Regions from separate parts of the Methylosinus sp. LW4 genome, predicted to be linked through region 1. Evidence: predicted binding sites of a transcription regulator. Region 1 holds the regulator's gene; the other holds the start of a gene.
What was found. Region 1 encodes LexA, which represses DNA repair genes until DNA is damaged. Its sites were predicted from a motif close to TGTTCNNNNTGTGTTCNG; they were not measured.
Positions count from the first base shown of each region.

Region 1 (14,886 bases):
GAGCGGCGCGCCGATCATCGCGCCGCCGCCGAAGCCCATGATCGCCATGCCGGTCGCCATGCCGCGCCGGTCCGGGAACCATTTGATGAGCGTCGAGACCGGCGAAATATAGCCGAGCCCGAGGCCGATGCCGCCGATGACGCCGGAGCCGAGCCACAGCATCCAAATCTGATGCAGATAGACGCCGGCCGCCGAGATCAGCAGGCCGCCGCACCAGCACACCGCCGCGGCGAGGCCCGCCTTGCGCGGACCGGCGGTCTCCAGCCAATGGCCGAAGACGGCCGCCGAGGAGCCGAGGAAGACGAAGAACAGAGTGAAGGTCCAGCCGAGCATGCTGATCTTCCAATCGCAGCTCGTCGTCACGATGCTGGCGAAAAAGCCCATGTCGGCAGGGCAGGCCTTGGGCTCGGCGCCGCCGATGGCGCGCGACAGCGGTAGCCAGAACACGCTGAATCCATAGGCCATGCCGATGCACAAATGCACGGCGAGCGCCGCCGGCGGCACCAGCCAGCGATTGAAGCCGTGCGCTGCGATGGAGCGCTCCCGGCTGAAAAATTGCCGGGACGGCGTTGCGGCTGCTACCGACATCGAATCCTCCAAAAATCGAGCTGCGCTCGCGCCGCGGCGTCGTGAGCGGTTCCCCGAACGCCGCCTTCGCGGCGCCCGCTGACGTTCGACAATGCCGAGCATTGCGGCTTTTTCAACTGTTTCTATCGGAAAATCGCCACAGCGCCGACGATCGATCAATATGTTTTTCTCGTCGCTTTATTTGATTTCTCTATTATGACGCCCATCCGCCGGATTGGACGAGAGCTTTCTATGGGCCGACCGAAATTCCCGCGCGACGCCAATGTTTTTGCGCTTGCGGGCGGCCTTGCGCGTCCATATCCTGTATGCCGATATGTAACTGCCGTATATAGCCATGGCGCGCAAGGACGGCGGCGCGCATTCCGAGGCCTTCGCCATGCGGTTCGGCGTCTTCTCCACTTACGAAAACCCGCAGCAGGATTTCGCGCATTGCTTCGAGACGCAGACGCGCCTCGTGCGCCATGCCGAGGCGCTCGGCTTCGAGGAGGCCTGGGTCGCCGAGCATCATTTCGAGCCGGACGCCGCCTGCCCCTCCATTCTCACGCTTCTCTCCTATCTCGCCGGCGTGACGAGCACGATACGCCTCGGCTCGGCGGCGGTGCTGCTCGCCTTCCGCAATCCCATTCAGGTGGCGGAGGATGTCGCCACCATCGATCTTCTCTCCAAGGGGCGGTTCGATTTCGGCGTGGCGCGCGGCGGGCCGTTCGAATTGCAGAATCGCCATTTCGGCGCCGGCAAGGATTCGACGCGGGAGATGACTCTGGAGGCGCTCGGCCTCGTCAACCGCCTGCTCTATGAGGACAAAGTGACCTTCACCGGCGCGCATTACGAGGCCAATGGCCTCAGCCTCACGCCGCGCCCGCTGCAAAAGCCCATCCCCACCTATCTCGCCACCACCACGCCGGGCGCGATTCGCTACGCCGCGCGCAATGGCCATGGCGTGATGGCCGGCCCGCCTTTCCCCATAGAGCAGATAAAGGAGACCTTGCGCATCTATCGCGAGGCCGCGGGACCGGAGGGCGATCCGCGCTTCACCATGGCGCGCTTTTATTTCGCCGCGCCGCGCCGCGAGCAGGCGCTGGCCGAGGCGGTTCCCTTCCTCTCCCGCTTCGCCGAGCGAATGCGCGGCAATTTCGCCCGCCAGGACGGCGCCGCGCCGGCCTCGCTGACGGAGGAGGGGCTGCTGCAACGCTCGCTGATCGGCGATTTCGACGAGGTGGCGGAAAAGATCGCCGCCTATCGCGAGGAGACCGACGCGCGGGCGATATTGCTGAAGCCGATTTCCCGCGACCCGGAGAAGAACTTGCGCTCGCTGGAGGATTTCGCGCGCCATGTGCGGCCGATGCTGGGCGTGGAGGCGGCGGCGGCGCAGTAGAGGGAGGTGCGCGCGCTATCGGTCGACTCCACTTGTCTTTTTGCGCTTCTTGCTTCGCTTCGAACGATCAAGCGCCTATTTCTTTTTGGATTTCTTTGGGGCTTGAGCCAAGTCTGACGCCGCAATAGTTTTCACGGGAGCCGATGTTCCTTTGGTCGCGAGCTTTTTGCCGGAAATCGAGGCCGGCTTCTTGCTGGTTGTCATCTGGATTCCATCCTTCTGAAATCGAGCCGAACAGATTTGGAACGCGCCTATGTGTCGCGGTCTGCATTCATACTATATCTTGATCTCAGCCGGTCAATCGGAATCGTGCTCCACTTGCGGAACGCACCGAGAACGCCTATCCTCCCGTTCATGATTTGTTTATGAACCCGCGGCATCATGCTCGGGTTCGGTCGTGGCGCGACGCGGGCGGGCGGCGCCGGGGGGCTTCCATGCTGACCAAGAAACAGAGCGATCTGCTGCGCTTCATCCATGAGCGCCTGAAGGAGACCGGCGTGCCGCCCTCCTTCGACGAGATGAAGGACGCGCTCGATCTGCGCTCCAAATCCGGCATTCACAGGCTCATTCTCGCGCTCGAGGAGCGCGGCTTCATTCGCCGTCTGCCCAATCGCGCCCGCGCGCTCGAGGTGCTGCGCCTGCCCGAATCGGCGACGCCCCGCGTCGCCGCGCGCGGCGGCAAATTCTCGCCTTCGGTCATAGAGGGCGCGCTCGGCCGCGTGCGGCCCGTTCCCGCCGGCGAGCCCGAGTCCGATCAGCAGGTGGCGATTCCGGTCATGGGCCGCATCGCCGCCGGCACGCCCATTTCCGCTCTGCAGAATCGCAGCCACACCATCAGCCTGCCGCCGGATATGCTCGGCGGCGGCGAGCATTTCGCGCTCGAGGTGCGCGGCGATTCGATGATCGAGGCCGGCATTCTCGACGGCGACGTCGTCGTGGTGAAGAAGCAGGACAGCGCCGACACCGGCGATATCGTCGTCGCCCTCATCGACGAGGAGGAGGCGACATTGAAGCGCCTGCGCAAGCGCGGCGCCTCCATCGCGCTCGAGGCCGCCAATCCGGCCTATGAGACGCGCATTTTCGGGCCGGATCGCGTCCGCATCCAGGGGCGTCTGGTCAGCCTTCTGCGCAAATACTGAGAGCCTCGCGCCGCCACGATCTCGCCGCCCTTTGCCGCCATGGTCCGGCCTCGCGCGCTTTTGGCGCGCGGGCCTTTTCGCGTCGCGGCCGAGCGATTAAGGCATGTTGTTTCGTGTCGCGCCCTCGCCGAGGGCGCGCGCTGCGTCGCCAGCGGCCCGCGGCCGCCCCGCTTTTTTTCATGGACGATGGAATGTCGCACTCGACTGGCCCGATGCGCGAAATCGAAGGATCGAAGCCCTTGGGCCAAAGCCGCCGCCTGTCTCTCCCGCGCCTGCCGCGCCGCTGGCTGATCGCTCTCGGCGCGGTCGCCGCAGTGGCGCTCGGCGCGGCCCTCGCGCCCTGGACCTTCTCGACCAATGCGCTGCTCGAGGAGATTTCCGGCCAGCTCAACGCCTCCTCCGGCCTGTTCATCGCCGCCAAGGGCCGCTCGACCTTCTCGCTGCTGCCGCGCCCGCACATCACCATAGACAGCATCGCCTTCGCCGATCCGACCGCGGCGCTGACCATCGAGGCGGACCGGCTGCACGGCAATGTGCTTCTGCTGCCTCTGCTCGCCGGCCGCCTGGAAATCGCCGATATCGAGCTCATCCGCCCGTCGATAGAGGTCGATCTCGATCGCAAGCCGATGAGCACCTCCGGCGCCGCCGTGCGCGCCGCAGCGGCGCGGCCCTCGACGCCGGCGGCCGAGAAGGCCGATCGCGCCCGGCTCGGCGGCGTCTCCATCGTCTCCGGCGTCGCGCGCCTCAAATATTCGGGCGGCGAGGAGACGTTGCAGGACATTGACGCGACGCTCGACTGGCGCACCGTCGGCTCGCCGGCGACGCTCGACGCCGCTTTCTCCTGGGGCGGCGAGCGGCCGCGCGCCATGCTCTGGGTGCTGAAGCCCGGCGCGTTGCTGCGCGGCGAGCAGACGCCGGTCACGGTGCGGCTCGACTCGGACAGTGTGCGGCTGGAGGCGGAGGGCTTCGGCCAGCTCGGCGCCAAGCCGCGCTATATGGGGCGGATCACCGCCTCCTCGCCCTCGCTGCGCCATGCGCTCGGCCTCGCCAAGGTGAGCGCGCCGCTGCCCGGCCCGTTCGAGAATGTGCAGCTCTCCGCCAAGGCCAGCGTCGGCCTGCGCGATTTTCAGCTCACCGATGTGAAGCTCTCGGCCGACGACAATGAATTCGAGGGCTCCTTCGCGCTGCGTCACGAGGGCGACAAGCCCATCGTCCATGCGACGCTCGCCAGCAATTTCGTGTCGCTGAAGCCGATGATCGCCGATCTGCCGGCGCTCTCCGGCGCCGACGGCCAATGGAGCCGCGACGCTTTCGCCTTGCCGGATATTCAGGACGCCGATGTCGATCTGCGCCTTTCGGCGACGCGCGCCCGCATCTTGCGGCTGAACCTCGAGGACGCCGCTCTGTCGCTGCTGCTGCGCGGGGGCCGGCTCGAGGTCGCGCTCGCGGAGGCGCAGGCCTATAAGGGGACGGTGAAGGGCCGCGCCACTTTCGCCGCCAATGCGGCGGGCGCGCTGGAATTCCACGGCAATGCGCAGCTGACCGGCGTCGACGCCGGCGCGCTCGCCTGGGACCTCGCCGCCCGGCCAGATCTCGGCGGCGCGCTGGACGCCAATTTCACGCTCGACGCCACCGGCGACTGCGTCGCGCAGATCATGCGCGATCTCGACGGCCGCGCCACCCTTACGCTGAGCGAGGGCGAGGTCGGCGGCATAGATCTCGAGCGCGCGCTGCGCCGCGTCGACAAGCGGCCCTTGTCGAGCGCGATGGACATTCGCTCCGGCCATTCGCTGGTGGATCGCGCCAGCGCGACCATCAAGATCGTCAAGGGAACGGCCAATGTAGAGGACGGGCAGGCGCATGGGCCGGGCTTCGCGCTGGCCTTCGCCGGCCAAACGCGCATTCCCGAGCGCAGCCTCGCGATGAAGGCGCAGGCCAATGAGGCCGACGCCGCCGGCAAGCCGCGCGAGAAGGGCGTGCAGATCGGCTTCGATCTCTCCGGCCCCTGGGACGATCCCGTCTTCGCGCCGGACGCCGCCGCGCTGATCAAGCGCTCCGGCGCCGCCGCGCCGCTGCTGCCGCGCGTGGAGCCGGAGGCGGGCGCGACGAAGGAGCGGTGAGGGGCCTCACCCCGCCCCGCCGCCCTTGGCGCGTCCGCGCGTGAGCAGCGCGGATAGGCCGAGCGCGATGGCGACGAAGCCGAGCAGCAGCGTCGAAATGGCGTTGACCTCCGGCGAGACGCCGAGCCGCACTTGCGAATAGATGCGCATCGGCAAGGTGGTGGCGCCGGGGCCGGTGGTGAAGCTCGCGATGACGAGATCGTCGAGCGAGATGATGAAGGTGAGGAGATAGGCGCTGACGACCGAGGGCGCGATCAGCGGCAGAGTGACGAGCGCGAAAGCGCGCACCGGCGTCGCGCCGAGATCCATCGCCGCTTCCTCCAGCGTGCGGTCGCAGCCTTTCAGCGCGGCGTGGATCATCACTGTCGCGAAGCACATCGTAAAAGACGCATGCGCCAGCACCAGCGTGAAGAATCCGCGCTCGACGCCGAAGGCGACGAAGACCAGCAGCAGGCCGAGGCCGAGCACCACTTCCGGCATCACCAAAGGCGCATAGATGGAGCCCGCGAAGAGCGTGCGCGAGCGGAAGTCGCCGAAGCGCGCCAGCGCCAGCGCGGCCAGCAATCCGTTGAGCGTCGCGATCAGCGCCGAGAGCGCCGCCGCGGCGAGGCTGATTTCGGCTGCGCGCAACATCTGCTCGTCATGGAGCAGGGCGGCGTACCATTTGGTCGAGAAGCCGCCCCACACCGTCACCAGCCGCGAGGCGTTGAAGCTCATCGTCGCCAATATGACGATCGGCCCATAGAGAAAGCCGAAGCCGAGAAGCAGCGCGGCGAGGCGCAGAAGACGCGCGCCGCTCATCGCTTGCCCGCGCGCAATTGCGCGCGCTCATAGAGAAGAATGGGGACGAGCAGCAGCGCCAGCAGCGCCACTGCCGCGGCGGAGGCCGCCGGCCAATCGCGATTGGCGAAGAAATCATTCCAGAGCGTGCGGCCGATCATCAGAGTGTCGGAGCCGCCGAGAAGATCGGGAATGACGAATTCGCCGACCGAGGGAATGAAGACGAGCAGCGCGCCGGCGATGATTCCGCGGCGCGACAGCGGCAGAGTGACATGCAGAAAGACTTGGAACGGCGTCGCGCCGAGATCGGCGGCGGCTTCGCGCAGCGACGCGTCCTGCCCCTCGATCGCCGCATAGAGCGGCAGCAGCATGAAGGGCAGATAGGAATAGACGATGCCGACGACCACTGCGCCGCTGGTCGCGAACATCGGGACCGGCGCGTCGATGAGGCCGAGCGCCATCAATGCATGATTGATGATCCCTTCGTCCTTCAGCAGCGTGATCCAGGCGTAGACGCGGATCAGAAAGCTCGTCCAGAATGGCGCGACGGCGAAGCCGATGAGAATGGTGCGCCAGCCGCGCGGCGCCCGCGCTATGGCGAGCGCGAAAGGATAGGCGATGAGAAGGCAGATCAGCGTCGCGACGCCGGCGATGGTCAGCGAGGAGAGATAGGAGTCGAGATAGAGCGAATCCTCGGCGAGGCCGCGATAGGCGTCGAGGCCGAGCTGCGAGAGCTTCTCGAACAGGCCGGCGACGCTCGCGCCGTCGAAGACGGGCTCATAGGGCGGTCGCGTCTGCGCCGGATGCGACAGCGAGATTTTGACGATCAGCGCGAAAGGCGCGAGGAAGAACAGCGCGATCCAGGCGTAGGGCGCGGCGATGACGAGCATCTCGCCGCGCGTGAGCCTGCGTCTTTTGCCGCCCTCCGGCATCATTCGCTCGCGAAAATGCGCCCGGCTTCGGGCGCGATGGAGATGCGCGCCGCATCGCCGACGCTGAATGGCGCGCCGCTGTTCGCGCCGCGCGAGACCCGCAAAGCCTCACCGCCGGAAAGACGCAGACGAAAATGCGTCGTCTCGCCGCGAAAGGCGACGTCTTCCACTATGCCGTCCAAGCCCGCGCTTTCATCGCTCGCCGGCGCGATGGCGATGCGCTCCGGCCGCACGGCGAGCACGGCTTTCGCGCCTTGCGAGAGACCGTCGCCTTCCGCCGGCAGGCGGCCGAAGGAGCCGACGAAGACGCCATTCTCGATGCGCCCCTCGAGGAAATTCATCTGGCCGATGAAGCCGGCGACGAAGCGCGTTGCGGGGCGCTCATAGACCTCTGTCGGCGCGCCGATCTGCTCTATGCGGCCGGCGCGCATCACGGCGATGCGATCGGCCATCACCAGCGCCTCGTCCTGATCGTGTGTGACGACGACGAAGCTCGTCTTCAGCCTGCGCTGGATTTCCTTGATCTGAAATTGCGTCTCCTCGCGCAATTGCCGATCGAGCGCGCCCAAAGGCTCGTCGAGCAGCAGCAGCCGCGGGCCGGGCGCGAGTGCGCGGGCGAGCGCGACGCGCTGGCGCTGGCCGCCGGAGAGACGGTCGGGCCTTCGCGTCTCGACGCCCTCGAGCCGCACGATCTGCAAGAGCTCGGCGACGCGGGCGGCGATCTCCGCTCTGCCCTTGCCCTGGCGGCGCAGGCCGAAGGCGATATTGTCGAAGACGGAGAGATGCGGAAACAGCGCATAGGATTGGAACATGAGATTGACCGGGCGCCGATGCGGCGGCGCGCCGCTCACATCGGCGCCGCCGATCTCGATGCGGCCGGCGTCCAATGTCTCGAAGCCGGCGACGAGGCGCATCAGCGTGGTCTTGCCGCAGCCGGAGGGGCCGAGCAGAGCGAAGAATTCGCCGGCGCCGACCTCGAGCGACACGTCCTCGAGCGCCGCGATCGCGCCGAAGCGCTTGGACGCGCCTTTGATCGAGAGTAGCGGCGCGTCGGTCATTTCGCTCCCGTTCTGCGATCACCGTGTAGCGAGCCTGAAGGCTCGCGGTCCGGGCGCGCGCTCTTGGACCGCGAGCCTTCAGGCTCGCCGATCCCGTCAGCCGTCCCGGCGGAAGGCCGCGCGCCAATGGCGGACCATTGCGTTCGTCGCGGAAATATCCTCGAGCGTCTCGCAACGCAAGCCGCCGACGGCGAGCGCGTCCATGCGGCTCGGCGGCAGCGGCCAAGGCGGGCCGCCCACCTCTTGGCCCTCGTCGCGGGCGCGGGCGATGACGAGCAGCGTTCCGCCCGGCGCGATGAGGCCGGCGAGCGCCTGCGCCGCCGCATCCAGCAGCGTGTCGGGCAGGGCTTGCAGCGTGTAGCATTCATGGACGAGATCGAAGCCGCCGCGCCATTCCTCCGGCGCGGCGAAGAGATCGGCGGAGCGATAATCGACGGCGCTCTGCGGAAAGCGGCGCTTCGCCCAGGCGACGGCCTCCTCCACGAGATCGAAGGCGGTCACGCGCGCGCCGGCGGCGGCGAGCGCCTCGGCGTTGTCGCCGAGACCGCAGCCGATATCGAGAGTGCGCAACCCGTCGAGGCGCCGGGTCGCGAGCCAGTCGGCGAGCAGCGGATGCGGCGCGAGATGCGCCCATGGCACGCCGGCGGCGTCGCCCTCGGCGAGGCGATAGACGGCCTCGAACCAATCCTTGCGCTGTGGATCGGCCGCGACGCCGCCGGGCGTCTTATGCGGGTCGATCTCGTCGAGACGGGCTCGCGCAGCGGCGCGGCGCGCGAAAAACTCCTCGGTCACGCCTGCTTCTCCCATTTGCCTTCCTCGCTCTGGCGCCAATAGGAGAGCGTGTGGCCTTCCGTCTTCAGCTGCCGCCATTGCGCGCGCGCGGCCTGCACCGCCGCCTCGTCATTGCCGTCGAACATGAGTATGGCGCGCTCCTCCGGCGCGCTCGCAGTGTCGGCGAGCACGGGGGCAAGCTCCGCATTTTCCACGAAGAAGCGGACATGGGCGCGATTGGGATTGTCGCGGCCGATGGTGAGGAAGATCGGCTGCGTCTCGGGATCGTCGTCCTTGGCCGTGCCATGCGGCAGAAAGCTCTCCCCCGCATAGGACCAGAGCAGATCGTCGAGCGCCTCCAGCCGCCGCGCGCTGGTCGCCTGCACCACGACGCGCCAGTCGCGCGCCAGCGACAGCTCGAGCAGCTTGGGCAGGGCGCTCTCCAGCGGGAGGCGCTGGAGATGGTAGAACCAGACATCCGTCATGGCGAGAGCTTCCATGCTTCGCGCGTCGAAGGGCTATGGGGTTTCACACGTCGCGAGACGCGATGGCGGTCATGGCCGGGCTTGTCCCGGCCATCCACGCCAAGCAGCTGAGAAACCGAAGGAAAGCGCCCGCGATCGACGGATTTAGTCCACGGCCGGCGTCGTCGGAGGGTCAGCGTTCCCCTGAGCTTTTTAGATGCCTCGGCCTCCTGGCGTGGGTGGCCGGGACAAGCCCGGCCATGACGCCGCGGGTGCGAGCAGGATGGCGCATTCGATGGCCATCGAGGGGGAAGCTCCGCTGCTGGGCTCCTCGCGACGACGCCCATCATTCCAGCTCGCATCTTATCGGCACATGGTCGGAGGGTTTGGCGCCGGCGCGCAATTCCTTGTCGATAGTCACGCTCTGCAAGCGATCGGCGGCCTGCGGCGAGAGCAGAAGATGGTCGATGCGAATGCCATTGTTCTTCTGCCAGGCGCCGGCCTGATAATCCCAGAATGTGTAGAGCCCGGCGGCGTCGGTGGAGGCGCGCAGCGCCTCCGTATAGCCGAGGTTCAGCAGCTCCTGGAATTTGGCGCGCGTCTGCGGCAGGAACAGCGCGTCGCCGGCCCAGGCTTTGGGGTCGTGGACGTCGCCCGCCGCGGGAATGACATTGTAATCGCCGGCCAGAACCACAGGCTCCTCCAGCGCCAGAAGGCTCGCCGCATGGGCGATGAGGCAGTCCATGAAGGCGAGCTTGTATGTGTATTTCTCTGTGTCCGGCGGATTGCCGTTGGGCAGATAGATGCTGGCGACGCGCAACGCGCCATGATCGGTGGAGACCACGGCCTCTATGTAGCGCGCCTGCGGATCATGCTCGAATTTCGGCAGGCCGCGCACCACCTCTATCGGCGTCTTGGAGAGGATGGCGACGCCGTTGAAGGTCTTCTGCCCATGCGTCTCGACATTATAGCCGAGGTCCTCGATCTCGGCGCGCGGGAAGGCCTTGTCCTCGCATTTGATCTCTTGCAGGCACAGCACGTCCGGCGCGACCGCGCGCAGATAGGCGGTGAGCGGCTCCAGCCGCTGGCGGACGGAATTGACGTTCCAAGTGGCGATGCGCAAGGCGGGCTCCCGGTCATGGACCGGACCTCGTCATAGCGCGCGCGCCGCCGGAATGAAACGTTCCGCTCCAATTGTCGTCACAGGTCGGGGCTATATGCTCGCCTCGAGCCCGGAGCCCCCGAATGTTCGTGAAATCTCGCGTCACCACCGTCGTCTTCGATGTCGGCAATGTGCTGGTCGATTGGAATCCCCGCTATCTCTATCGCAAGCTCTTCGACGATTCGCAGGCGATGGAGCGCTTCCTCGGCGAGGTCTGCACCTCGGATTGGAATCTGGAATTGGATCGCGGGCGGCCCTTCGCCGAGGCGGTGGCCGAGCGCGTCGCGCTCTATCCCGATCTCGCCGATCTCATTCGCGCCTATGATACGCGCTGGAGCGAGATGATCGCCGGGCCGATCGCGGGGACGGTGGCGCTGCTGGAGCGGCTCGCCGCGCGTGGGACGCCGCTCTATGCGCTCACCAATTTCTCGGATGAGAAATATGTGGAGACGTTCCCGCGCTTCGATTTTTTCCAGCGCTTCGCGGGCGTCGTCGTTTCCGGCCGTGTGGGGCTGCTGAAGCCCGACGCCGCCATCTATCGGCTGCTGCTCGAGAGCTATGGGCTCGATCCGGCCGCTTGCATTTTCATCGATGATTCGGCGGCCAATGTGGAAGGCGCGCGCGCTGTGGGAATGCATGCGACGCGCTTCGAGAGCCCGGAGCAGGTCGAGCGGGAGCTGTCGGAGCTGGCGCTGCTGTGAGCGGCGCGCTCAGCCGCCGAGCGCGGCCGAGATTTCCGCGACGATTTGCTCGGCGGCGGCGCGTGGGGCGGGCGCCTGCGTCACCGGCCGGCCGACGACGAGATGGTCCGCCCCGGCGGCGATGGCCTCGCCCGGCGTCATCACCCTCTTTTGATCGCCGAGCGCGGCGCCGGCGGGGCGCACGCCGGGCGTCACCAGCGCCATTTTAGGCCCGACGAGCGCGCGAATCGGCGCCACCTCCTGCGGCGACAGGATCAGCCCGTCGATTCCCGCATCCTTGGCCTGAGTCGCACGGCGCGACACCAGCTCGGCGACGCCGATGGAATAGCCGGCCTCGGCGAGATCGGCATCGTCATAGGAGGTCATCACCGTGACGGCGAGCAGCCGCAGGCCGCCATCGCCCGCGCCCTGGCGGGCGGCGCGCATCGTCTGCGGAAAGCCGTGAATGGTGAGGAAATCCGCGCCGAGCCGGGCGATCTGCCGCGTCGCGCGCTCCACCGTCTGGCCGATGTCGTGGAGCTTGAGATCGACGAAGACGTTTTTACCCTTCGCCTTCAGCTCCCCTACTAGCGGCAGGCCGCCGCCATAGGCCAGCTCCATGCCGATCTTGTAGAAGGAGACCGAATCGCCGAGCCGCGCGACCAGCGCCCGCGCCGCTTCCACGCCATCGACGTCCAGCGCGACGATCAGCCGATTGCGCGCAATGTCTGCGTCCGAGCCCATGCTCGCGCTCCTCTCCAAGTCGAAGCCGTCCAAGTCTAGGCCGTCCAAGTCGCGCCAATCCAAGTCGCGCCCGTCCAAGTCAGCTCGGCGGCGTCAGCCATTTGCTCATCAGCACGCGCGGCGCGACCTCATAGCCGAGGCGCTCATAGAAGAGACGACGCCAGTATTGGTCTCCCGCACGAGCAGCTGCGCTTTGACGACGCCGCGCTGGCGCAGCCACTCCTCGGCGGCTTTCGCCATCTCGCGGCCGACCCCGACGCCGCGCGAATCTGGATCCGACGCCAGATAATAGAGCCAGCCGCGATGGCCGTCGTGGCCGACCATGACGGCGCCGATGATGCGGCCCGCGCCATCCATGCTGATGAGCACATCCGAACTCGGGCCGGCCTTGGCGAAGCGGAAATCCGCGGCCGGATCATTATAGCTGACCACGAGGCGGCAAGCGCGCCAAAGCGCGACAATGGCGGCCTCGTCCTCGCGAGCGGCGCTGCGAATCGCCAGACTCATGGGCTCCTCGCGTCGCCGCCGCGCGCGTCACCCGGCCTTGCGGCCGTAGCGCCACACGCGCGCCGGCGGAATATTCGCCCACACCTGCGAGCCCACGGCGGTGAAGGCGGAGCCGTCGGGATGGCGCTTCAGCGGCATGGGCGAGAACAGGCCATAGGTGAACTGAATGATGATGCCGCCCGGCGCCATCATCTCGAAGCCCTGGTCGAGCAGGCGGAGCCGGTCCGATTCGGGCTGGTTGAGCAGCGGCAGGCTGGAGACGATGGTGGAGATCGGCCCGGCGAGCTTGCCGGCCAGCGTCTGCTTCAGCGAATAGGCGTCGCCCTGCACCACCTCGACGCCCGGAAAGCGCTGGCGCAAAAGATCGCAGAAAGCGGTCTCATATTCCACCAGCAGCAGGCGCGAGGCGGGAACGCCATGCTCCAGCAACGCCTGCGTGACCGGGCCGGTGCCCGGTCCGAGCTCGACGATCGGCCCTTCGCGGGAAAGATCGACATAGCTCGCCATGGCGCGGGCGAGCATGGGGCCCGAGGGCGAGACGGCGCCGACGCCGCGAGGATTTTCCATCCAGGACCGCAGAAAGCGCGCATTATCGGCGAGAGCGGATTTCAGTGGCTCGATATTCAGTGACACGCTGAGACAGCCCCTCGATCGTTCCAGACGCGCGCGACCATGTATGAGGTCGCACGCCCGGTCAATGGCGCCCGCCTCATTTGCCGAACAGCTCTTTCATCTTCGCGAAGAAGCCGGTGGCCTCGGGATGCGTCTGGTGGGACGATTCTTCCTCGAACTCGGTCAGCAGCTCGCGTTGGCGCTTGGTGAGACTTTGCGGCGTCTCGACGCTGATCTGCACATAGAGATCGCCCGATTCGCGTCCGCGCAGCAAAGGCATGCCCTTGGCTTTCACCTTGATCTGCTTGCCGGTTTGCGCGCCCTCGGGAATTTTGATCTCGGTCTCGCCGCCGTCGATCGTATGGACGGTGATCTTGCCGCCGAGCGCCGCGCGCACCATTGAGATCGGCACGCGGCAATAGAGATCGGCGCCGTCGCGCTGGAAGAAGCTGTGCGGCTTCACCGACAGGAAAATATAGAGATCGCCGGACGGCCCGCCGCGCAGGCCGGCCTCGCCCTCGCCGGCGAGGCGGATGCGCGTGCCGTCCTCGACGCCGGGCGGCACATTGACGGAGAGCGTGCGCTCTATGGTGGCGCGGCCGGTTCCCGAGCAGGCGGAGCAGGGATTGTCGATCACCTCGCCGCGGCCCTGGCAGGTCGGGCAGGTGCGCTCTATGGCGAAGAAGCCCTGCTGGGCGCGAACCCGGCCATGGCCGGCGCAGGTGGGGCAGGTCTTGGGCTTGGAGCCTTTTTTGGCGCCGGCGCCGTCGCAAGCCTCGCAGGAGACGGAGGTCGGCAGCTTCAGCGTCGCCGCCTTGCCGTGGAAGGCCTCCTCCAGCGTGATCTCCATATTGTAGCGCAGGTCCGAGCCGCGCTCGCGGGCGGAGCCGCGGCCGCCGCCGCGCCGCCCCATCACCTCGCCGAAGAGATCGTCGAAAATATCGGCCATCGAGGCGGCGAAGCCGTCGCCGCCGCCGAAGCCGCCGCCGCCTTGCTCGAAGGCGGCATGGCCGAAACGGTCATAGGCGGCGCGCTTCTGCGTGTCGGAGAGGCATTGATAGGCCTCGTTGACCTCCTTGAAGCGCGCCTCGGCCTCGGCGTCGCCGGGATTGCGGTCGGGATGATATTGCATCGCGGCCTTGCGAAAGGCGATCTTGAGCTCGACGTCGGTCGAGGTCTTGGCGACGCCGAGAATTTCGTAGAAGTCGCGTTTGGACATGGGGTCGGTCGATAGGAGTTGGGGAAGGCGTCCTGCCGGCGGAGAGCCGAGGATCGCAGCCGATATAGGAACTCGGGAAATTTGTTACCACGGTTTGGCGGACGCGCCAAAGTCGTGTTTCCGAACCGGCTCCGCTCTTTCGCGCAGGGGCGCGCCGGCGGCGCGGCCGGTCACGCCGCCTGGAACAGCCGCAGGATGATCTGGCTGTTCTGATTGGCGATGGACATGGATTTCGCGGCGAGCTGCTGGCGCGTCTGCAAGGCCTGCAGCCGCGTCGACTCCTCATTGGCGTCGGCGTCCACCAGCGAGCCCACGCCCTGGTCCAGCGCCTCGCCCAGCGAGCGCATGAAATCATGCTGCGTGTCCAGCATGGATTTCGTCGAGCCGAGCCGCGCCGCATAATCGGTGAGATTGGCGATGGCGAGATCGGCGGCGGTCAGCGTGCTCGCATAATGGCCGCTCGCCAGCATTTGCGCATATTGCGCGTTGTTGGACTCCACTATGTCGGCGAAGCCGAAATAATTCGAGTAGCTCGAGCCGCCTGTGTTGATCGAATAGCCGACGGCGTCCTGCATGGACATGAAAAGCCCGGCGCCGGTCGGGTCGGTCTCGTTCGTCCAGGTGAAATTATTGAAAATCTTGCTGTCGTCGGCCGCGAGAACGCCAGTGTCATAGGTGGTGACGAATTGCGCGCCCAGCCGGTTCGTCGTCGTTATCGTCTTCAGCGCGAAGAGC
Region 1 is NZ_KB900626.1:251,903-266,788, forward strand. Features, by position in the region: gene METLW4_RS0101240 (OFA family MFS transporter) at 1-588, opposite strand, end outside; gene METLW4_RS0101245 (LLM class flavin-dependent oxidoreductase) at 923-1,963, shown strand; gene METLW4_RS27510 (hypothetical protein) at 2,031-2,234, opposite strand; gene lexA (transcriptional repressor LexA) at 2,398-3,102, shown strand; gene METLW4_RS0101255 (AsmA family protein) at 3,342-5,222, shown strand; gene METLW4_RS0101260 (ABC transporter permease subunit) at 5,229-6,023, opposite strand; gene METLW4_RS0101265 (ABC transporter permease) at 6,020-6,937, opposite strand; gene METLW4_RS0101270 (ABC transporter ATP-binding protein) at 6,934-7,992, opposite strand; gene METLW4_RS0101275 (class I SAM-dependent methyltransferase) at 8,089-8,799, opposite strand; gene METLW4_RS0101280 (DNA polymerase III subunit chi) at 8,781-9,248, opposite strand; gene xth (exodeoxyribonuclease III) at 9,574-10,350, opposite strand; gene METLW4_RS0101290 (HAD family hydrolase) at 10,473-11,090, shown strand; gene pyrF (orotidine-5'-phosphate decarboxylase) at 11,100-11,813, opposite strand; gene METLW4_RS23605 (GNAT family N-acetyltransferase) at 11,922-12,320, opposite strand; gene METLW4_RS0101305 (class I SAM-dependent methyltransferase) at 12,348-12,953, opposite strand; gene dnaJ (molecular chaperone DnaJ) at 13,030-14,151, opposite strand; gene METLW4_RS0101315 (flagellin N-terminal helical domain-containing protein) at 14,322-14,886, opposite strand, start outside.

Region 2 (14,886 bases), 490 kb from region 1:
CAGCACCGCGTAGCAATGGTCGCGCACGAGTCCCATGGAGGCGATGCCTTCTCCCGCCGTGCCGAGATTTTTGGTCATGATCGATTTGCCGAAAGGCTTCGTCTCGGCCACGATCGGATCGCGCTTGGAAGGATCGCCTTTCGGCAGGCACAAATTTCTGATCGCGTAGAACACCTCCAATTGTTTGCGGGAATAGACGCCGCTGGACCGTTTGCCGGGAAGGATGGAGTTTTTTGCCGCCCAGGACAATATCTGGTCTCTCGTTCCCGCGTGAAGGCCGCTCTTCTTCAAGAACTCTTCGAAATGCTCATATTTGTATTGACGATGCAGGCTGTAGTCGTTGGCGTACCAATTGCCGAAGCGAGTCTGCGTCCACCAATTTGTCCAGTGGTTGAAGAGAGTGGCGTCGTCTTCGAAAACCATCGTCTCGATCTTGGCCTTGATGTCGGGCTTGCTATTCGCGAAACAGGCCATCAGGCACGCCTCGCCTTTCGTGTTCAAGAAGGCGACGTCGTCGACGTCGGCGTTGTTCAGGATGGCCGTGGCCTGCGCGCCGAGCAGCATGCCGAACGCCTTGTCGGCGTTGACGCCGCCTTTTCCGAGATTTTCGTAGCTCGAGCTTCCGTGCAGCGCCGCGGCGGCTTTTTCGATGAGCTTGACCCAGACGAAACTATGCGCGCCGAGGCCGGAAACGACGCTTTTCGAAATTTTGACGTAGTGAGGAACCCCTCCTTTGTATAGCCGCACGACCACCGATCCCAATCCGACGTCCTTCATGGACCGCTCGATCAAGTCGGGTCCATTCGGCAATTCGAGGATGGAGATGAGCGCGGAGAGCAGCCAGCAGTCGCCGATTCCGCCCTGCCGAACGTCATAGGCGCTCGGCGGCGACGGAAAGAGGTCCTTGAACGTGCGGTGATGGAAGTCATTCCAAGCCGGCGTGCTCGGATTTCCGCAAGCGACGATCTGGGCGCTTGCCGGAATGGTCAGAAGTCCGTCCTTGTGATGAGCCATTTTCGCCTCCCGTGGATCAACGTCCATTCGACATAAACCCGACGGCCGGCCGTGTTTGTGGCGAATCCCACAGGGCACGCAGAGCGACAGCTCTTCTGGCGCGGCTGGGATGAGGCATTCGAATGCGGCGTCATCGGCGCGAGGAGCGACGCGACGAAGCATTCCAGAGCCGAACTCCGAGCTTCGACAGCGTATGGCGCGGCAATCTGGATGAGATTTTTCGGTCGCGGTGACAAGGTGTCGAGCCGATTCGCACCGGTTTGCTTCGCAAAATTCATCGACGACTCGACGTCGGTATGTGAGAGCCACGAGGTTCGAGCTTCGTGAGCATGAACTTTCAAGGCATGGACATCCTTACTGCACATAGGCGAAGCTGGAATCGGTATGGATCCTATAGCCCAAAAGCTTTGCGAAAGCGGGGCACGAGCATATCGCGGGTCTTGATCATGCGGTTCAGCCAGCCGGCCTTGACTACGCCAAAGATCGGCAGATGCGACACGCCGGTCTGTCTCCCCAATGCCAGCAGCATCATCGGGTTGCCCGTCTTGGCTTTATAGGCGGCCAGCGCGCCGCGGCCTGTCAGGATTGCTCTGATATTGGTTTCAGCGGTCTTGGCCTGGCCGAGGATGTGCACCGCCATCTTGTTCTCCGCCACATCGTTGATGTCGCCTACCGCGAACACATTGGTCAGGCCCTTGACCCGCAACTGCGGATCGACCCTGAGCCGGCCCGCCTCATCGAGGAGCGCGGCATAATGCTCCCTCATAAATGCGGTCTCCGGCTGTCCTCCTGTCGCCCAGATCAAGAGGGCATAATCAATGACGCGGCCCTTGTTGGTCATCACTGCGCCGCCCTCGGCGAAAGGATCGGTGGATGGCTGCGAGGTAAGGCTCTCGCCGGTGATGACGGTGACCCCGCGCGCCTCGAGAATGCGCGTTGCCTCACACGCCAGTTCTTTGGAACTGCCCTTGAGGAAACGTTCTCCCCGTTCGATCAGCGTGATGGACTTCTCCGGCCAAGCCTCGCTGATCTCGCCGGCGATCTCGACGCCTATGGGACCGCCCCCGACGATCAGTATTTTTTCAGCCTCCATAATCCGCACATTGTATCGGCGATAGAGCGTCCGGCGTTCCTCCATCGTGCCCGCGGATGCGCGCATGAGTGGATTGGCGTGGCGACTACCTGTGGCCAGGACCGTCACATTTCCGCTGATCACGGCCTGTGCGCCATCCGCGAGCTCGACGCGTCCGCCGTCTCGCGTCCATTCCGCAAGGCGGCCTTGCACATGACGGACACCGACCAGCGCTTCAGCGAAAGCGATCGTTGCCGGCCCCGCCAAATCCGGATCAACGATCACACGCGTCGCCGCCATAGGAACCTCGATGAAATCTCGAGGGTCGACCAGCATGACCGAAAAGTTTCTGACGAGGGATTTCGCGAGTGTCGCTCCGGCGATGCCGCCGCCAAAAATGACGACAGTCTCATGCGTGTCGATGAGGTTGGGTGTGGGGGTCGCGCTCATGCCGGTTAATAGGCCACGCCGATCTGCGCCCTATGGCGTGTCGGGCGTTCGATCTCATCGAGCACGGCGCGGGCAAAATCGATGCCGCTGATTGCCGATTTGCCGTTCTCGTCGAAAAGCGCAACTTCATCGCCGATACGATAATGGCCGAGATCCTCGCCCGGCGTCCAGGCCGAGAATTCCAGACCGGGAGAGACGAACAACCAGTCGACGCCGGTCGCGTCGGTGAGAAGGTTGTTCAGAACATCGAGATTCTCCTTTGCTTCGGCGACGATCTCGGCCGGAATTTCGGAAGAAAAGCTCTCAACCTCCAGCATGCGCGGAGCGCCGGGCGTACGTCGCAGACACGAGAAGCCGCCGATCAGAATGAGACGCGCGCCTGCATCGGCGACTTGCCTCGCGAGCTGACCATAGGTTTTGGCGAGAGCGCCGACGTTGGCGCCTCGCGGCGATAGCGCGCCAACGACGACATCGGCTCCGACAATCGTCGAGCCGATATCGGCCACGTTCGACGTGAAATATGCGACGCCCTCTATCCGTTCGACCGGGTTCGAGCGGCTGACCGAGCTCACTGTATGGCCGCGCTTCGCGCCCTCCCGCGCGATGGCCGAGCCAGCATAGCCGGTGCCGCCGATGACGATGATCTTCTTCTGTGTGGTCATGCAAATATCCTTGCTCTCGAGCCGAATCCGCCGCCCTCGCCCGGTGACTGGGCAATTTCAATGCGTACGGAAAGGCATATGCGGTGGAGGTCCCAACTCTGATCGTGGTCTGCATTTGTCACTTAGTCTAAAAATAGATGACAGAGCTCGCAAGGAGGCATATTATTCTGACCAGGTCAGGACAAAGTGATCTACGGCGGAAAGGGCTCGGATGACAGGATCGCGAGGATTGTTGCCGCCCGACGGCGTGGATTTCAGTCAGCCCTGCGTGGTGCGGGATGTGGTGGACCGAGTGGGTGACCGATGGAGCCTGCTGGTGCTGGCTCATTTGGCCGACATGCCGCAACGGTTCAATGCGCTGCACCGCGCCATCGGCGATATCTCGAAACAGGTGCTGTCGCGGACGTTGCGACGACTGGAGGAAGACGGGTTCGTCAGTCGCACCGTGCATGACGTGACGCCCCCGCAGGTCGAATATGCGCTGACTGAAATGGGATCGTCCTTCCTGGAACCGTTGAGGGCCCTGATCGGCTGGGCCGAGGCGCATCATCGAGCGATTGTCGGGGCCCGTGAGAAATTTGGCTCCGCGCAAAAGGCTGGAGCCGCTCGCGCATGAGAGAGGGCTGCTCGGACACGCGTCCTTGGAGGTTCCTTCTCACGAAAGCATGACCCTGGGCGGCGGCGCAACGTTCTGGGTGCAGTTTTCGCTTTGCGAGGCCTCGACCGCTCCGCGCGGATATCGCCCGCAGAACGAACAAGTGCATCGTGATCGCTTGGTCGGCGCGTGAGATTTTCTAAATTTGACCGATCCTGGCGCGGCGAAGGTCCGCGAAGTCGAGGGAAGGCAGACCTTCTCGACGCCCAGACGAATGGCCGCTCCTGGCGCTCACGGAAATTCGAACCGGGCCGCCAGCTTCGCCTTCCCCTCCCCCGAGACACGCCGCCATTGCGAACAAAACAAGAATTATGGTTCAGTCTCCGGGCCCGCTCACCCTGCCGATTCGCCCATGACCGCCGTCGCCTATCTCGAAAAGCTCAACGCCGCACAGCGCCGCGCCGTCGAGCACGGGCTCCATGACGGCCTGTCGGCCTCCGTCGGCGGTCCGCTGCTCATCATCGCGGGCGCCGGCTCCGGCAAGACGAACACGCTCGCCCATCGGGTCGCGCATCTCATCGTCCGGGGCGCCGATCCGCAGCGCATGTTGCTGATGACCTTTTCCCGCCGCGCCGCCGCCGAGATGGCGCGGCGGGTCGAGCGCATCTGCGCCGAGGCGCTGGGCGCCACAGGCGGCGGCGATGTCCTCGCCTGGGCGGGCACGTTTCACGCGATCGGCGCCAGGCTGTTGCGCGAATATGCCGGCGCCATTGGCCTCGATCCCGCCTTCACCATCCATGATCGCGAAGACTCCGCCGATCTGATGAATCTCATCCGCCACGAGCTCGGCTTCTCCAAGACCGAGAGCCGCTTCCCCACCAAGGGCACGTGCCTTGCGATCTACTCCCGCGCTGTGAACGCCGAAACTCCGCTCGAGCAGGCGCTTCTCGGCGCCTTCCCCTGGTGCGCACGCTGGCACGAGGAGCTGCGCCGCTTATTCGCCGCCTATGTCGAGGCGAAGCAGGCGCAGAATGTCCTCGATTACGATGATCTCCTGCTCTATTGGGCGCAGATGACGCAGGACGACGCGCTCGCAGAGGAGATCGGCGGCCGCTTCGATCACATTCTCGTCGACGAATATCAGGACACCAATCGCCTCCAGGCCTCCATCCTGCTCGCCTTGAAGCCCAAGGGCCAGGGGCTCACCGTCGTCGGCGACGATGCGCAATCCATCTACTCCTTCCGCGCCGCCACTGTGCGCAATATTCTGGAATTTCCGAAAAGCTTCACGCCGCCGGCGGAGGTCGTCACGCTCGATCGCAATTATCGCTCGACCGAGCCGATCCTCGCCGCGGCCAACGCGGTCATCTCGCTCGCCGCCGAGCGCTACGCCAAGAACCTCTGGACCGAGCGTCGCTCATCGGAACGGCCGCAGCTCGTCGCCGTGCGCGACGAGAGCGATCAGGCGCGTTTCATCGCCGAGCGCGTGCTCGAGGCGCGCGAAGCCGGTATGACGCTGAAGCAACAGGCGGCGTTGTTCCGCGCCTCGCATCACAGCGCCATGTTGGAGCTGGAGCTCGCGCGCCGCAACATTCCCTTCGTGAAGTTCGGCGGGTTGAAGTTCCTCGACGGCGCGCATGTGAAGGATCTTCTTGCCCTGCTGCGCTTCGCGCAGAACCCGCGCGATCGCGTCGCCGGCTTTCGCATTCTGCAAGTCCTGCCCGGCGTCGGCCCTTCCTCCGCGCAGAAGATTCTCGACTTCCTCATCGAGCGCCCGGACCCGCTCGCCAGCCTCGCCGAGGCGCCGACGCCGCCGCGCGCTGGCGAGGAGTGGCGCGGCCTCGTCGCGACGCTGCAAATGCTGCATGCGAGAGAGGGCTGGCCGGCGGAAATGGAAGCGGCGCGCCGCTGGTATGAGCCGCATCTCGAGCGCCTGCACGAGGATGCGCCGAGCCGCCTCGCCGATCTCGTCCAGCTCGAGCAGATCGCCGCCTGCTATCCCTCGCGCGAGCGCTTCCTCACCGAGCTGACGCTCGACCCGCCGGACGCGACCAGTGACGAGGCCGGCCCGCCTCTGCGCGACGAGGATTATCTCATCCTCTCGACGATCCATTCCGCCAAAGGGCAAGAGTGGAAGTCGGTCTTCGTGCTGAACGCCGTCGACGGGTGCATCCCCTCCGATCTCGCGACGGGAACAGCGGCGGAGATAGAGGAGGAACGCCGGCTGCTCTACGTCGCGATGACGCGCGCGAAGGACAGCCTGCGGCTGGTGACGCCACAACGATTTTTCACCCGTGGCCAGCCGGCGCAGGGCGACCGGCATGTCTACGCCGCGCGCACGCGCTTCATTCCGGCGGAGCTGCTGCGGTTTTTCGAATACGTGAGCTGGCCGGCCGCGGCGGCCGTGGGCGAGCGGCTCGCCGAAGGTGAGCTACGAGTCGATGTGCGGGCAAAGATGCGGGGGATGTGGGGATGAACGATGAGGGAAGCTGTAGATGAAGCGCGACGTCTATGCCGCCTGACGGAAAAAGGATGCGGTTGGAAAGGCTCTGCTCGCCGTGGGCTTCTCACGTCGAAAGGAGGCGCCGCCGGTTCCAAGGTTACGCTCTCTCGTCATCTCGGCTGAACTCGGCCCCTGAAAAAATCGGGTCAGAATATTGGAGTTCGCCTGATTTTCTTGGCGGCCCCTCCGCTCCTCAGCGCAACAAACGCCATCATATTTTTTGGCCTAATTCGTATAAACTACGCATCGTCTCCGAAATTGTATCAAGAACGACCTGCTCAAGCACTCCAGTTGACTTTACGATCACGACCCCCAAAGCGTTTGAGCGCACGAACATCCCGTAGCGCTCACCGAATATTATAACCTTTCTAACTGTTTCGGTCGACAACTCCGTCGCCATAAATCTTGCAATATTAGACTGATCAATAGAGTATGAATATTGATTCCACGTGAAAGCAAGCCTGGGCATAACGTCAGATGTAAATATAGAACGAAGCAGAGCCTCGCGCCTTGCTGTATGAAAATAAATCTTATTAGACAGCAAATCAGATACACGCGAATTATGTGATTCAGCAAACGACTCAATTGAAAAATGCTCATCCTTAGTTGCAGCAAATAGCCTAAGATAGAATATCGCTAACTTATATAGAGATTCAATACTCACATCTGCCATATCAGAGGCATTTATGCAAAATTTATCTACAATTTTGTTTCTAAAAACGTAAATATTTCTGCTTATGATGTCATTAGCTTCCAACGCCAGCGCTAGAACACCCTTGGATTCTGTTTCATCGACACCATAAAGCGGCATTGCCCTACTCCATCGGAGGAGCCACCTTACCAAAGGACCGCCATACATTCAATCAGATTGGAGGCCTCCAAATAAATTGAAACGTTTGCGACTCGGCGAGGGGGTAGTAGTATCGACACTGAAGCAGGAAAGCGGTCGGGCTAGGGGAGTGTTACGTCACACTTGAAACGATTGTGGTCAAAAAAAGAGGCCACGTAAAAAAAGAGGCCCCGTAGGGCCTCTTAGCAGTCAGAGTTGGATGGCGAGTAGGATGTGAGCCACTGCCAAACCAATGTAAAGGGCTGCGATAAGGTAGTGCATAACACGCTCCTTCCTCTAGTGGGAAGTGTGCGTGTTTTACCATGTCAAAATTTGACCGTCAAGGCAGCGCCCCTCCTCACCCCTGACCCTATGGGGCAAGCGACGGCCGAGAGTTGGGAGGCTTCGGTTTGTCGTTCGAACCGAAAGGATCTCCGAAGATGCGCCCGACTGTTTATCAAGCGCCTGCGGCCGCTGCTCTGGTTTATGTAGCACGCTGATCGGAGCATGAGCCGAGTTCGAAGAATTGGGTCGTCGCGGTCCAAGTCCCGGGCTCGCGGAAGCACTCGAAATATACGGGGAGCCGAACGAGCGGCTCTGGCGCGCTGCTTGAGACGATCAAGGCGCGCCGCGGCCGGCAGGCCGATCGCGCGGGTGATCGGCAAGCGTTGTCCGGGCGCCCTGCTGCCGACGAGCCCATTGGGCCCCTCGGCGTTAAACGCAGCACCCAGTCGCGAACGACCTGGCGAGTGACGCCGCCGATCTTCGCCGCCTCGCTGCGAGCGGTGCCGTCGTAGATCGATGCCAAGGAGAGGAGACCGCGCGCTTGCTGGACGTCCCTCGAACGCTTCGCGATCGCCCGCAAGGAGCGCGCATCGTAATCGACCCGAAGCCCAATCGCTGCCGCCATCGCGAACCTCCTAAAGTTCCCATGTCGAATTAAATTTCAGCCGATTCTGGAAATCCCTTGACTTGAGTCGGCCTCTCAGAGGGTTGGTATTACGTGAATGGGGCCATCCTAAAAGACGGCCTATTTGCAGGCTTAGATTAGACGCGCTTTCAAGGCACTCAACACGGCTTTACCGTTCATGACAAAGCCGCTACTTAGGGCCTCAACCTTATCAGCAGCTAAGCGCTCTTGAAAGAATCGCTTAATTTGGCTCTTGCTCGGAGCCTTTGGAAGCCCCAACTCCTTCTGAATGAAACTCAGCGCTTCGCTGTCAAGCATATCTTCAATAACCGTGACCGTAGGAACAAGGTCGCTCAGCGTAAAGATTTGACTGATAGGTATTCCAAATTCCTTGACATAACGGTCGCGTTCCTCTTGCCCTTGGCCATCACCGTCCAAAACAAAAAGGAAACGCAAATTCCAACCTATATGTAAAGCCGCAAGCGCCCCGAACGTCCCCGCACCTAGCGCAGGAAGCAACGGAAGCTCCTTTTCATTACAAACTTTTACAATATATCGCAGAATATAATAATCTGACCTCCCTTCTAATATAATAGAGTTCTTATGCAGGTCAAATTTTGAAGGAACAACCTCAAGCCTGTCAATAATTGGCTGAAAATAGCTTGTTTGATTTGGATGCTCGTTGACGAACGAGCGATATGTCGTAACCTTGATATCGAGCGACTCATCATCAAGTGAAATATCATCAAGAATAGATGTTAGCGGCGTATCAGCCCGATTGGTCACAATAAAAGTTTGCTCAAGCCATTTCGGCTCGATCATGTAGTGACTATGGGTCGAATACGCCAAAGTATGATCACCAGTGGCTATTTCTGGAAAGCTATCGATTAGCTTCTGCTGTGCGGCAGCGTGTAGATTTGAAGCCGGTTCATCAAAAAGGAAAAGCAGAGGCCTCGTACTCCTCCTGGCGACCCTAAATTGAGTAAACAACATGAATGCGAAGAACCAACGAAACCCAAGCGAGCGATCGTTAACAACAAACCGACGCGTCCCATCCCTGATTTGAAATTTTATGTATAAATCATGCTCATTTGTCTTTGTTACAACACCCCTCTCGTCTTTCTTTTCGCCTTCAACGACCTCATACGAAACCTCAACCTCTTTACCCTTAACATCTTCTCCAAAAATTCTATTCCATCGCCCGAATACAAGCTCTGTAACTGCGGCGCTCGCCCTATCCATTACATGCTTTATTTTATCACGGTCATCATCCTTTATCCAAAGCTCAAAGAAGCTGGGCCAAGGCAATACCTTCTTTTCTCCACGGATACGCCTAACGATATCTTTTTCGATTGTATTACCTTTTCCATCGTAGTCAAGAATATCTTGGAATACGCGCCTATAAAAACGATCGATCTCGTCACCTCGTTCTGTCAAAAAGATCGTCTTGGGGAAGTCAAAAACGAATGTAGGAAAATATGCTATGTTCGGCGTGTAACCATAAACGATATCTCGAACAGCTACTCGCTCGTCACCAACTAGATCCCGAAATTTTCTCTTTGATTTCTCACGCACTGACGGCTGAGTCAACAATGAAAAATACATGCCTTTTAAATCGCCATCTTTAAACGATTGCTTTCTTTCAAAAATGATTTCATCTGGGATCGACGCGTCATCGACAATAAGTTTTGTTGCGCTTTCAATTGCGCGAATTATCGTCTTTTTCTCCTCTTCTGACAACGACAGTGTTGCGATAACAGAAACATCACCAGTAAATGTGGATATTAAATGCCGCGGAACACGCTTGTTTATTGCTCCGGTTGACTCGCCTCCTACCAGCTCCTTCGTTGCCGCGTCGGGCGAAAAACTGTGGATCGCCTCCAGGATCGTGGTTTTCCCGCTCTCGTTCAAGCCAACGAAAGCAAACACAGATGCTCCAGCAACTGCTGTTAGGTCTACCGTCGTATCTTTTATGCCCTTGAAGTTTTTAATTTGGAATCTTTTGTATCTCACTTCCCACCTTCCATATGAGGCGATAGCCCCGTAATTGTCCAGCGATTGACCTTGTGGCTGCGCCGCATCTCAGCGAAGGCTTCCTCGGGATCAATGCCAGAGGCGTCTTCGCACTTCTCAAACCCCGAAAACTTGCGTCTGATTCGACTTGTCCGCCGACACGAGATGAAATTAAACGATGCACGTGCGGCACGCCAGAGCATCGATCAGTTGACAGTGGCCAAAGCGAAACAGACGAGCCAATAGGCAACTAACAAACGGCAAGCGCCCGAAACGTTCAATTCCAAGCGACGCCAGCCACCAACTTCGCGCATCAGTTAAGATTTCAAGGAAACCGCCGCTCTTGAGTCTGCGGCCCGGCCGGAAACACGATCACGAAGCATCGGTGGCGACGGCGCAAGCCAGCGCGAAACTCCGCCTCGTTGAGAACAGCCCTTGCGATCACAAGTAACGCTTCGCGCGTGGCGGCGCGGCAAACGTCGGGTCCCAGCCGCTTGCGCATCCGCCAAGGCGCGCGACGACGTAATCGAGAAGGTCGCCGGCTTCGCTCATGCGTCCCTTCCGCGCGTTTTCGGGCCGCGGCCGCGACCTCCAGAAGCCGTGACGAGGGCCGCGACATCCTCGCCGCTGAGAAATCTCCGCGCGAGCAGCGCCTCGGCGATCCGCTCGACGTCGGCGCGCCGTCTGCGCATCAGGGCGCGCGATCGCGCATAGAGACGGGAGAGGTCGGCCTCGACGATGTCGCGCAGCTCGCGGTCATAAGCCAGTGATCCGGCCACGTCGTTTCGATGCAGCAAGGTCTCCCCAAGCCCATGCGCGGCGTGGCCCTCGGCGAGCGCGCGCGTCGCCATGGCCAGATCCGCCACCGCGCCAGTCGATGCCGCGCCGAGAATGGCTTCTTCTGCCCCCCGCCCGGCGAGCAGGATCATCACGCCGGCGTCGAGATCGGCCCTCGTCGGGAACGCTGGTCGTCGCCCGACGGCGCGCGTCTCCCCTCCCGATGCGCCGCGCGGGATGATCGAGGCCGAGGCGATTTGCATTCCGGCTTCCCCATAGGCGACGCAGTGACCCGCCTCATGAATGGCGGCGACTCGGCGATCCGCCAGGGTCCGTTCGTCGGGCGGCGCGATGATGCGCAGCAAATCGTCCAGGGCCGGCGCACGCCCGGCCTCGCGGGCGGCCTGGAGCATGTCGCGCGCCCAGTCGGCGGCCTGCGCAGGCGTCGCGGCCGGCCCGGCGAGGCGAAGGACCGCAAGGAGGTCCGCATCGGCGACTGTCGAAAGCGCGCCGCCGAGCCGCCAGCGCAGCACGCGCATGAGCGATTCCGCGCCCGGCGGGCCGACGTCGACGCGTCTCAGCCGCCCGGGCCTGGTGGCGGCGGCGTCGATAGCGTCGCCGCAATTCGAGGCGGCCACGATGATCACGCCCTCGTGATTTTCGAGGAGAGTCAGAACAAGAGTCACCAGCGGCGCCCAAAAGTCTCGCGCACGGCGGTCCATCGACGCTCTGTCCGGACAGGCCGCGTCGAACTCGTCGATGCTCAGAATGCAAAGGCCTGAAATGGCGGCGGCGGTGCGCGCCGCATCGAAGCAGTCCTGCACCGCGCGGGCGATCGTGCCGAGATGGCCGGCCTCGCCGCTTCGCGCGAACATTTTCCCGCAAGAATCGGCGACCAGCGGCGCCCCTAAAGCGCGAGCGAGGACGGAGGCGAAAGTCGTCTTTCCGGCGCCGGGCGGGCCGGCGAGCAGCACGGCGGCCGTCGGCATGTCGCGCCAACGGATGCGGCCGGCGCGATAGTCGGCGACGCCCGAGACTATATCCTGCGCCAGCCGGCGAAGATCGGCGGGAAGGCAGTCGAGCGGCGGAACGTCGGCAACGGCGCCGCCGACGTGCGCTTTCTTGGACTCCGCGGCGCGGAGGAGATTGGCGACGACATCGCGTGCGGATGCGCCGGCGCGGAAAGCGCTGACCGTCTCGGCGAAAGTCAGCGCCGTCGCGGCTCCGTCGGGAATCTCCGTCGGCGCCTTGCCGCGCGCGTGCTTTCTCAGGAGCCGGCGGAGCACATTCGCATCGGGCGGCGCGACGGAAATGCGCGCGTCCGCCGCGGATAAAAGCGCGGACGGCAGGAGCGATTGCGGATTCTGCGAGACGCCGATGACGGGACGCCCGCCCGCGAGGGCCAAGGCCACTTCGTCATTGCCTTTCGCCTGGTCGTGCTCGCGACGGGAGGAGCCGTCGCGCGACACACAGAGGATTCGCGCCGAGTCGCGCCGCAGCGCGCGCGTCAGCGGGCCGCACCATTCGGCGCCGGGCGCCTGGACAATGATGGCGACCGGGTCGCCGCGTCGGATGCGCCGGCGCAGGTCGGACGGCAGCGCCGCCCGCAGACATTCCCATGCGAGCGCATCGGCGACGGAGCCTGCCTTATTCGCCGACGCCTCGTCGGCGTCATCATCGGCCGTGTCGAAAATGTCGCCGTCGTCGTGAAGATTGCGCAGCCCGCTCATTGCTCGCTCTCCTCGGAGGACAGGCTGTCGAAGGGGCGGCCGCTCATCGGCGGCTTCACCGGGACGCCCTCCCGGCGGCGGCGCGAATGCGCATGGAGCCCGAAGGGCGTCGGTCGGACCAGGGCGACCGAACGCTTCGGCAAAACGGGCCTTTCCATGCCGCGAACGACCGGCGCGAGCAGGCGCGCCAACTCGGCGTCGAGCGCAGCCTTCATCGCCTGCGTCATGGCGTCGATCGACGCCATGATCGGGAGGCGGAATGTGTCGTCGATTTTCTCGCGGGTCAGCGTGATCGCTTTCGAAAATCCCGCCGATCCCAGATAATCGACCACGAAGGCATGCGCCGTCGTGACCCGCGAATAGCCCTGCTGACGCAGATAAGACGCGAGATTCAGCCTCAGCGCCATGAGATCGCGCTCGATCGCGCGTCGCTTTTTCGTCTCGGTGGCGCCGCCGCCGCGCTTGATCGAGAGCGCCCAGGCGACCTCACGCTCTTCATCGATCGCGAGAATGTCGATATCGACGAAGCTCGCGATCTTGCCATCGACGAATCGGATCTGCTGCGTCGCCGTCGTGGCGTATTCATGCGATTCCGCGAGTTCCAGCGCGCCCTGCGTGACGGGAACGCCGAGATTGCGGAACACAGTGCAACCGGCGCTCTCGAGGCAATCGCCGATCGCGCGCTCGATGAGCGGGCCATGCCTTTTGGCGGCGGACGCATAGGCCGAGACCAGCCTCGACACCTCGGGGCGGAACAGCGGATCGACCGCATGATCCGCCTCGATCGCCGCCTTCACGGCCTCGCGCGCCGCCTTGTTCAGCGAGTCGTCGATTTCGGTCGCGCCCGAGCGGCGCATCGTCATTTTTGTCTTACGCATTCAAAACACTCCTCACAGGAACAACGTTGTCCCATGAGCGGATATTGCCATTCTATGATCGTATTGCTACTAGATGATAAGACCATGGTTAATGGAGACTGAATGATCACCCCCGCCCAATGCCGCGCGTCGCGCGCCTGGCTGCGCTGGACGCTGGACGATCTGGCTGCGAAATCCCGCGTGTCGAAGGCGACCCTTCACAATTTCGAGCGGGAGACGCGCGTTCCGCACGATCGCACGCTCGCGGATATTCGCCGCGCGCTCGAGGAGGCCGGCGTCGAGTTGGAGTTCGACGGCGCCGCCGGAATCGGGATACGAGTCGCGCGGCCGGGCCAGCCGATCGGCGGCTAGACTTACGCAGACGCGCCGGCACCTCCGCCGATTGCTCGGCGCGGAGCGGCCGGCTACTCTGCCGCCGCTTTCGGGGGGAGATATGCTGACAGGCGAATTACGCGGCAAGATCGACGGCGTCTGGAATGATTTCTGGTCTGGCGGCCTCGCCAATCCGCTCCAGGTCATAGAGCAGATCACCTATCTCATTTTCATCAAGCGCCTCGACGAGATGCAGGAGCTCGAGGAGCGCAAGGCGACGACGCTGAAACGCCCGCTCGAGCGGCGCATCTTCCCGGATGGCGCGGACGCGCGCGGCGAGCGATACGAAAACCTGCGCTGGTCCCGCTTCAAACATTTCGCCGGACCGGAAATGTTCCGCATCGTCGACGAGCATGTGTTTCCCTTCATCCGCTCGCTCAATGGCGACGGCGGCGCCTATGCGCGGCACATGCGCGACGCGCGCTTTCAAATCCCGAGCCCGCAGCTTCTCGCCAAGGTCGTCGACAAGCTCTCACAGATCGACATGGGCGATCGCGACACCAAGGGCGACGTCTATGAATATATGCTGGCGAAGATCGCCTCCGCCGGGCAGAACGGCCAGTTCCGCACGCCGCGCCATATCATCGCGCTGATGGTGGAGCTGACCCAGCCCAAGCCCGAGGATGTGATCTGCGATCCCGCCGCCGGCACCTGCGGCTTTCTCGTCGCCGCCGGCGAATTTTTGCGCAAGCATCATTCCCGCCTCTTCCGCGACGAGAAGCTGCGCGCGCATTTTCACGAAAAGCTGTTCAACGGCTTCGATTTCGATCCGACAATGCTGCGCATCGGCGCGATGAACATGGCGCTGCACGGCGTCGAGAACGCCAATGTCGCCTACAGAGATTCGCTGGCCGAGGATCATTCCGAGGACGCCGGGCGCTATTCGCTGGTGCTCGCCAATCCGCCCTTCGCCGGCTCGCTCGATTATGAGACGACGGCCAAGGATTTGCAGCGCATCGTCAAGACCAAGAAGACCGAGCTCTTGTTCCTGGCGCTGTTCCTGCGGCTGCTCAAGACCGGCGGGCGCGCGGCGGTGATCGTGCCGGACGGCGTGCTTTTCGGCTCCTCCAAGGCGCATAAG
Region 2 is NZ_KB900626.1:744,715-759,600, reverse strand. Features, by position in the region: gene METLW4_RS0103805 (C2 family cysteine protease) at 1-1,014, opposite strand, end outside; gene METLW4_RS23935 (NAD(P)/FAD-dependent oxidoreductase) at 1,406-2,536, opposite strand; gene METLW4_RS0103790 (NAD(P)-dependent oxidoreductase) at 2,542-3,198, opposite strand; gene METLW4_RS0103785 (winged helix-turn-helix transcriptional regulator) at 3,428-3,814, shown strand; gene METLW4_RS0103780 (ATP-dependent helicase) at 4,206-6,269, shown strand; gene METLW4_RS27610 (hypothetical protein) at 6,508-7,107, opposite strand; gene METLW4_RS26960 (AAA family ATPase) at 8,168-10,048, opposite strand; gene METLW4_RS23920 (AAA family ATPase) at 10,597-12,555, opposite strand; gene METLW4_RS0103750 (hypothetical protein) at 12,552-13,433, opposite strand; gene METLW4_RS0103745 (helix-turn-helix domain-containing protein) at 13,536-13,784, shown strand; gene METLW4_RS0103740 (type I restriction-modification system subunit M) at 13,867-14,886, shown strand, end outside.
Region 2: a site for LexA is predicted at 4,147-4,164, ahead of METLW4_RS0103780 (ATP-dependent helicase). Genes of this name have one in related genera too.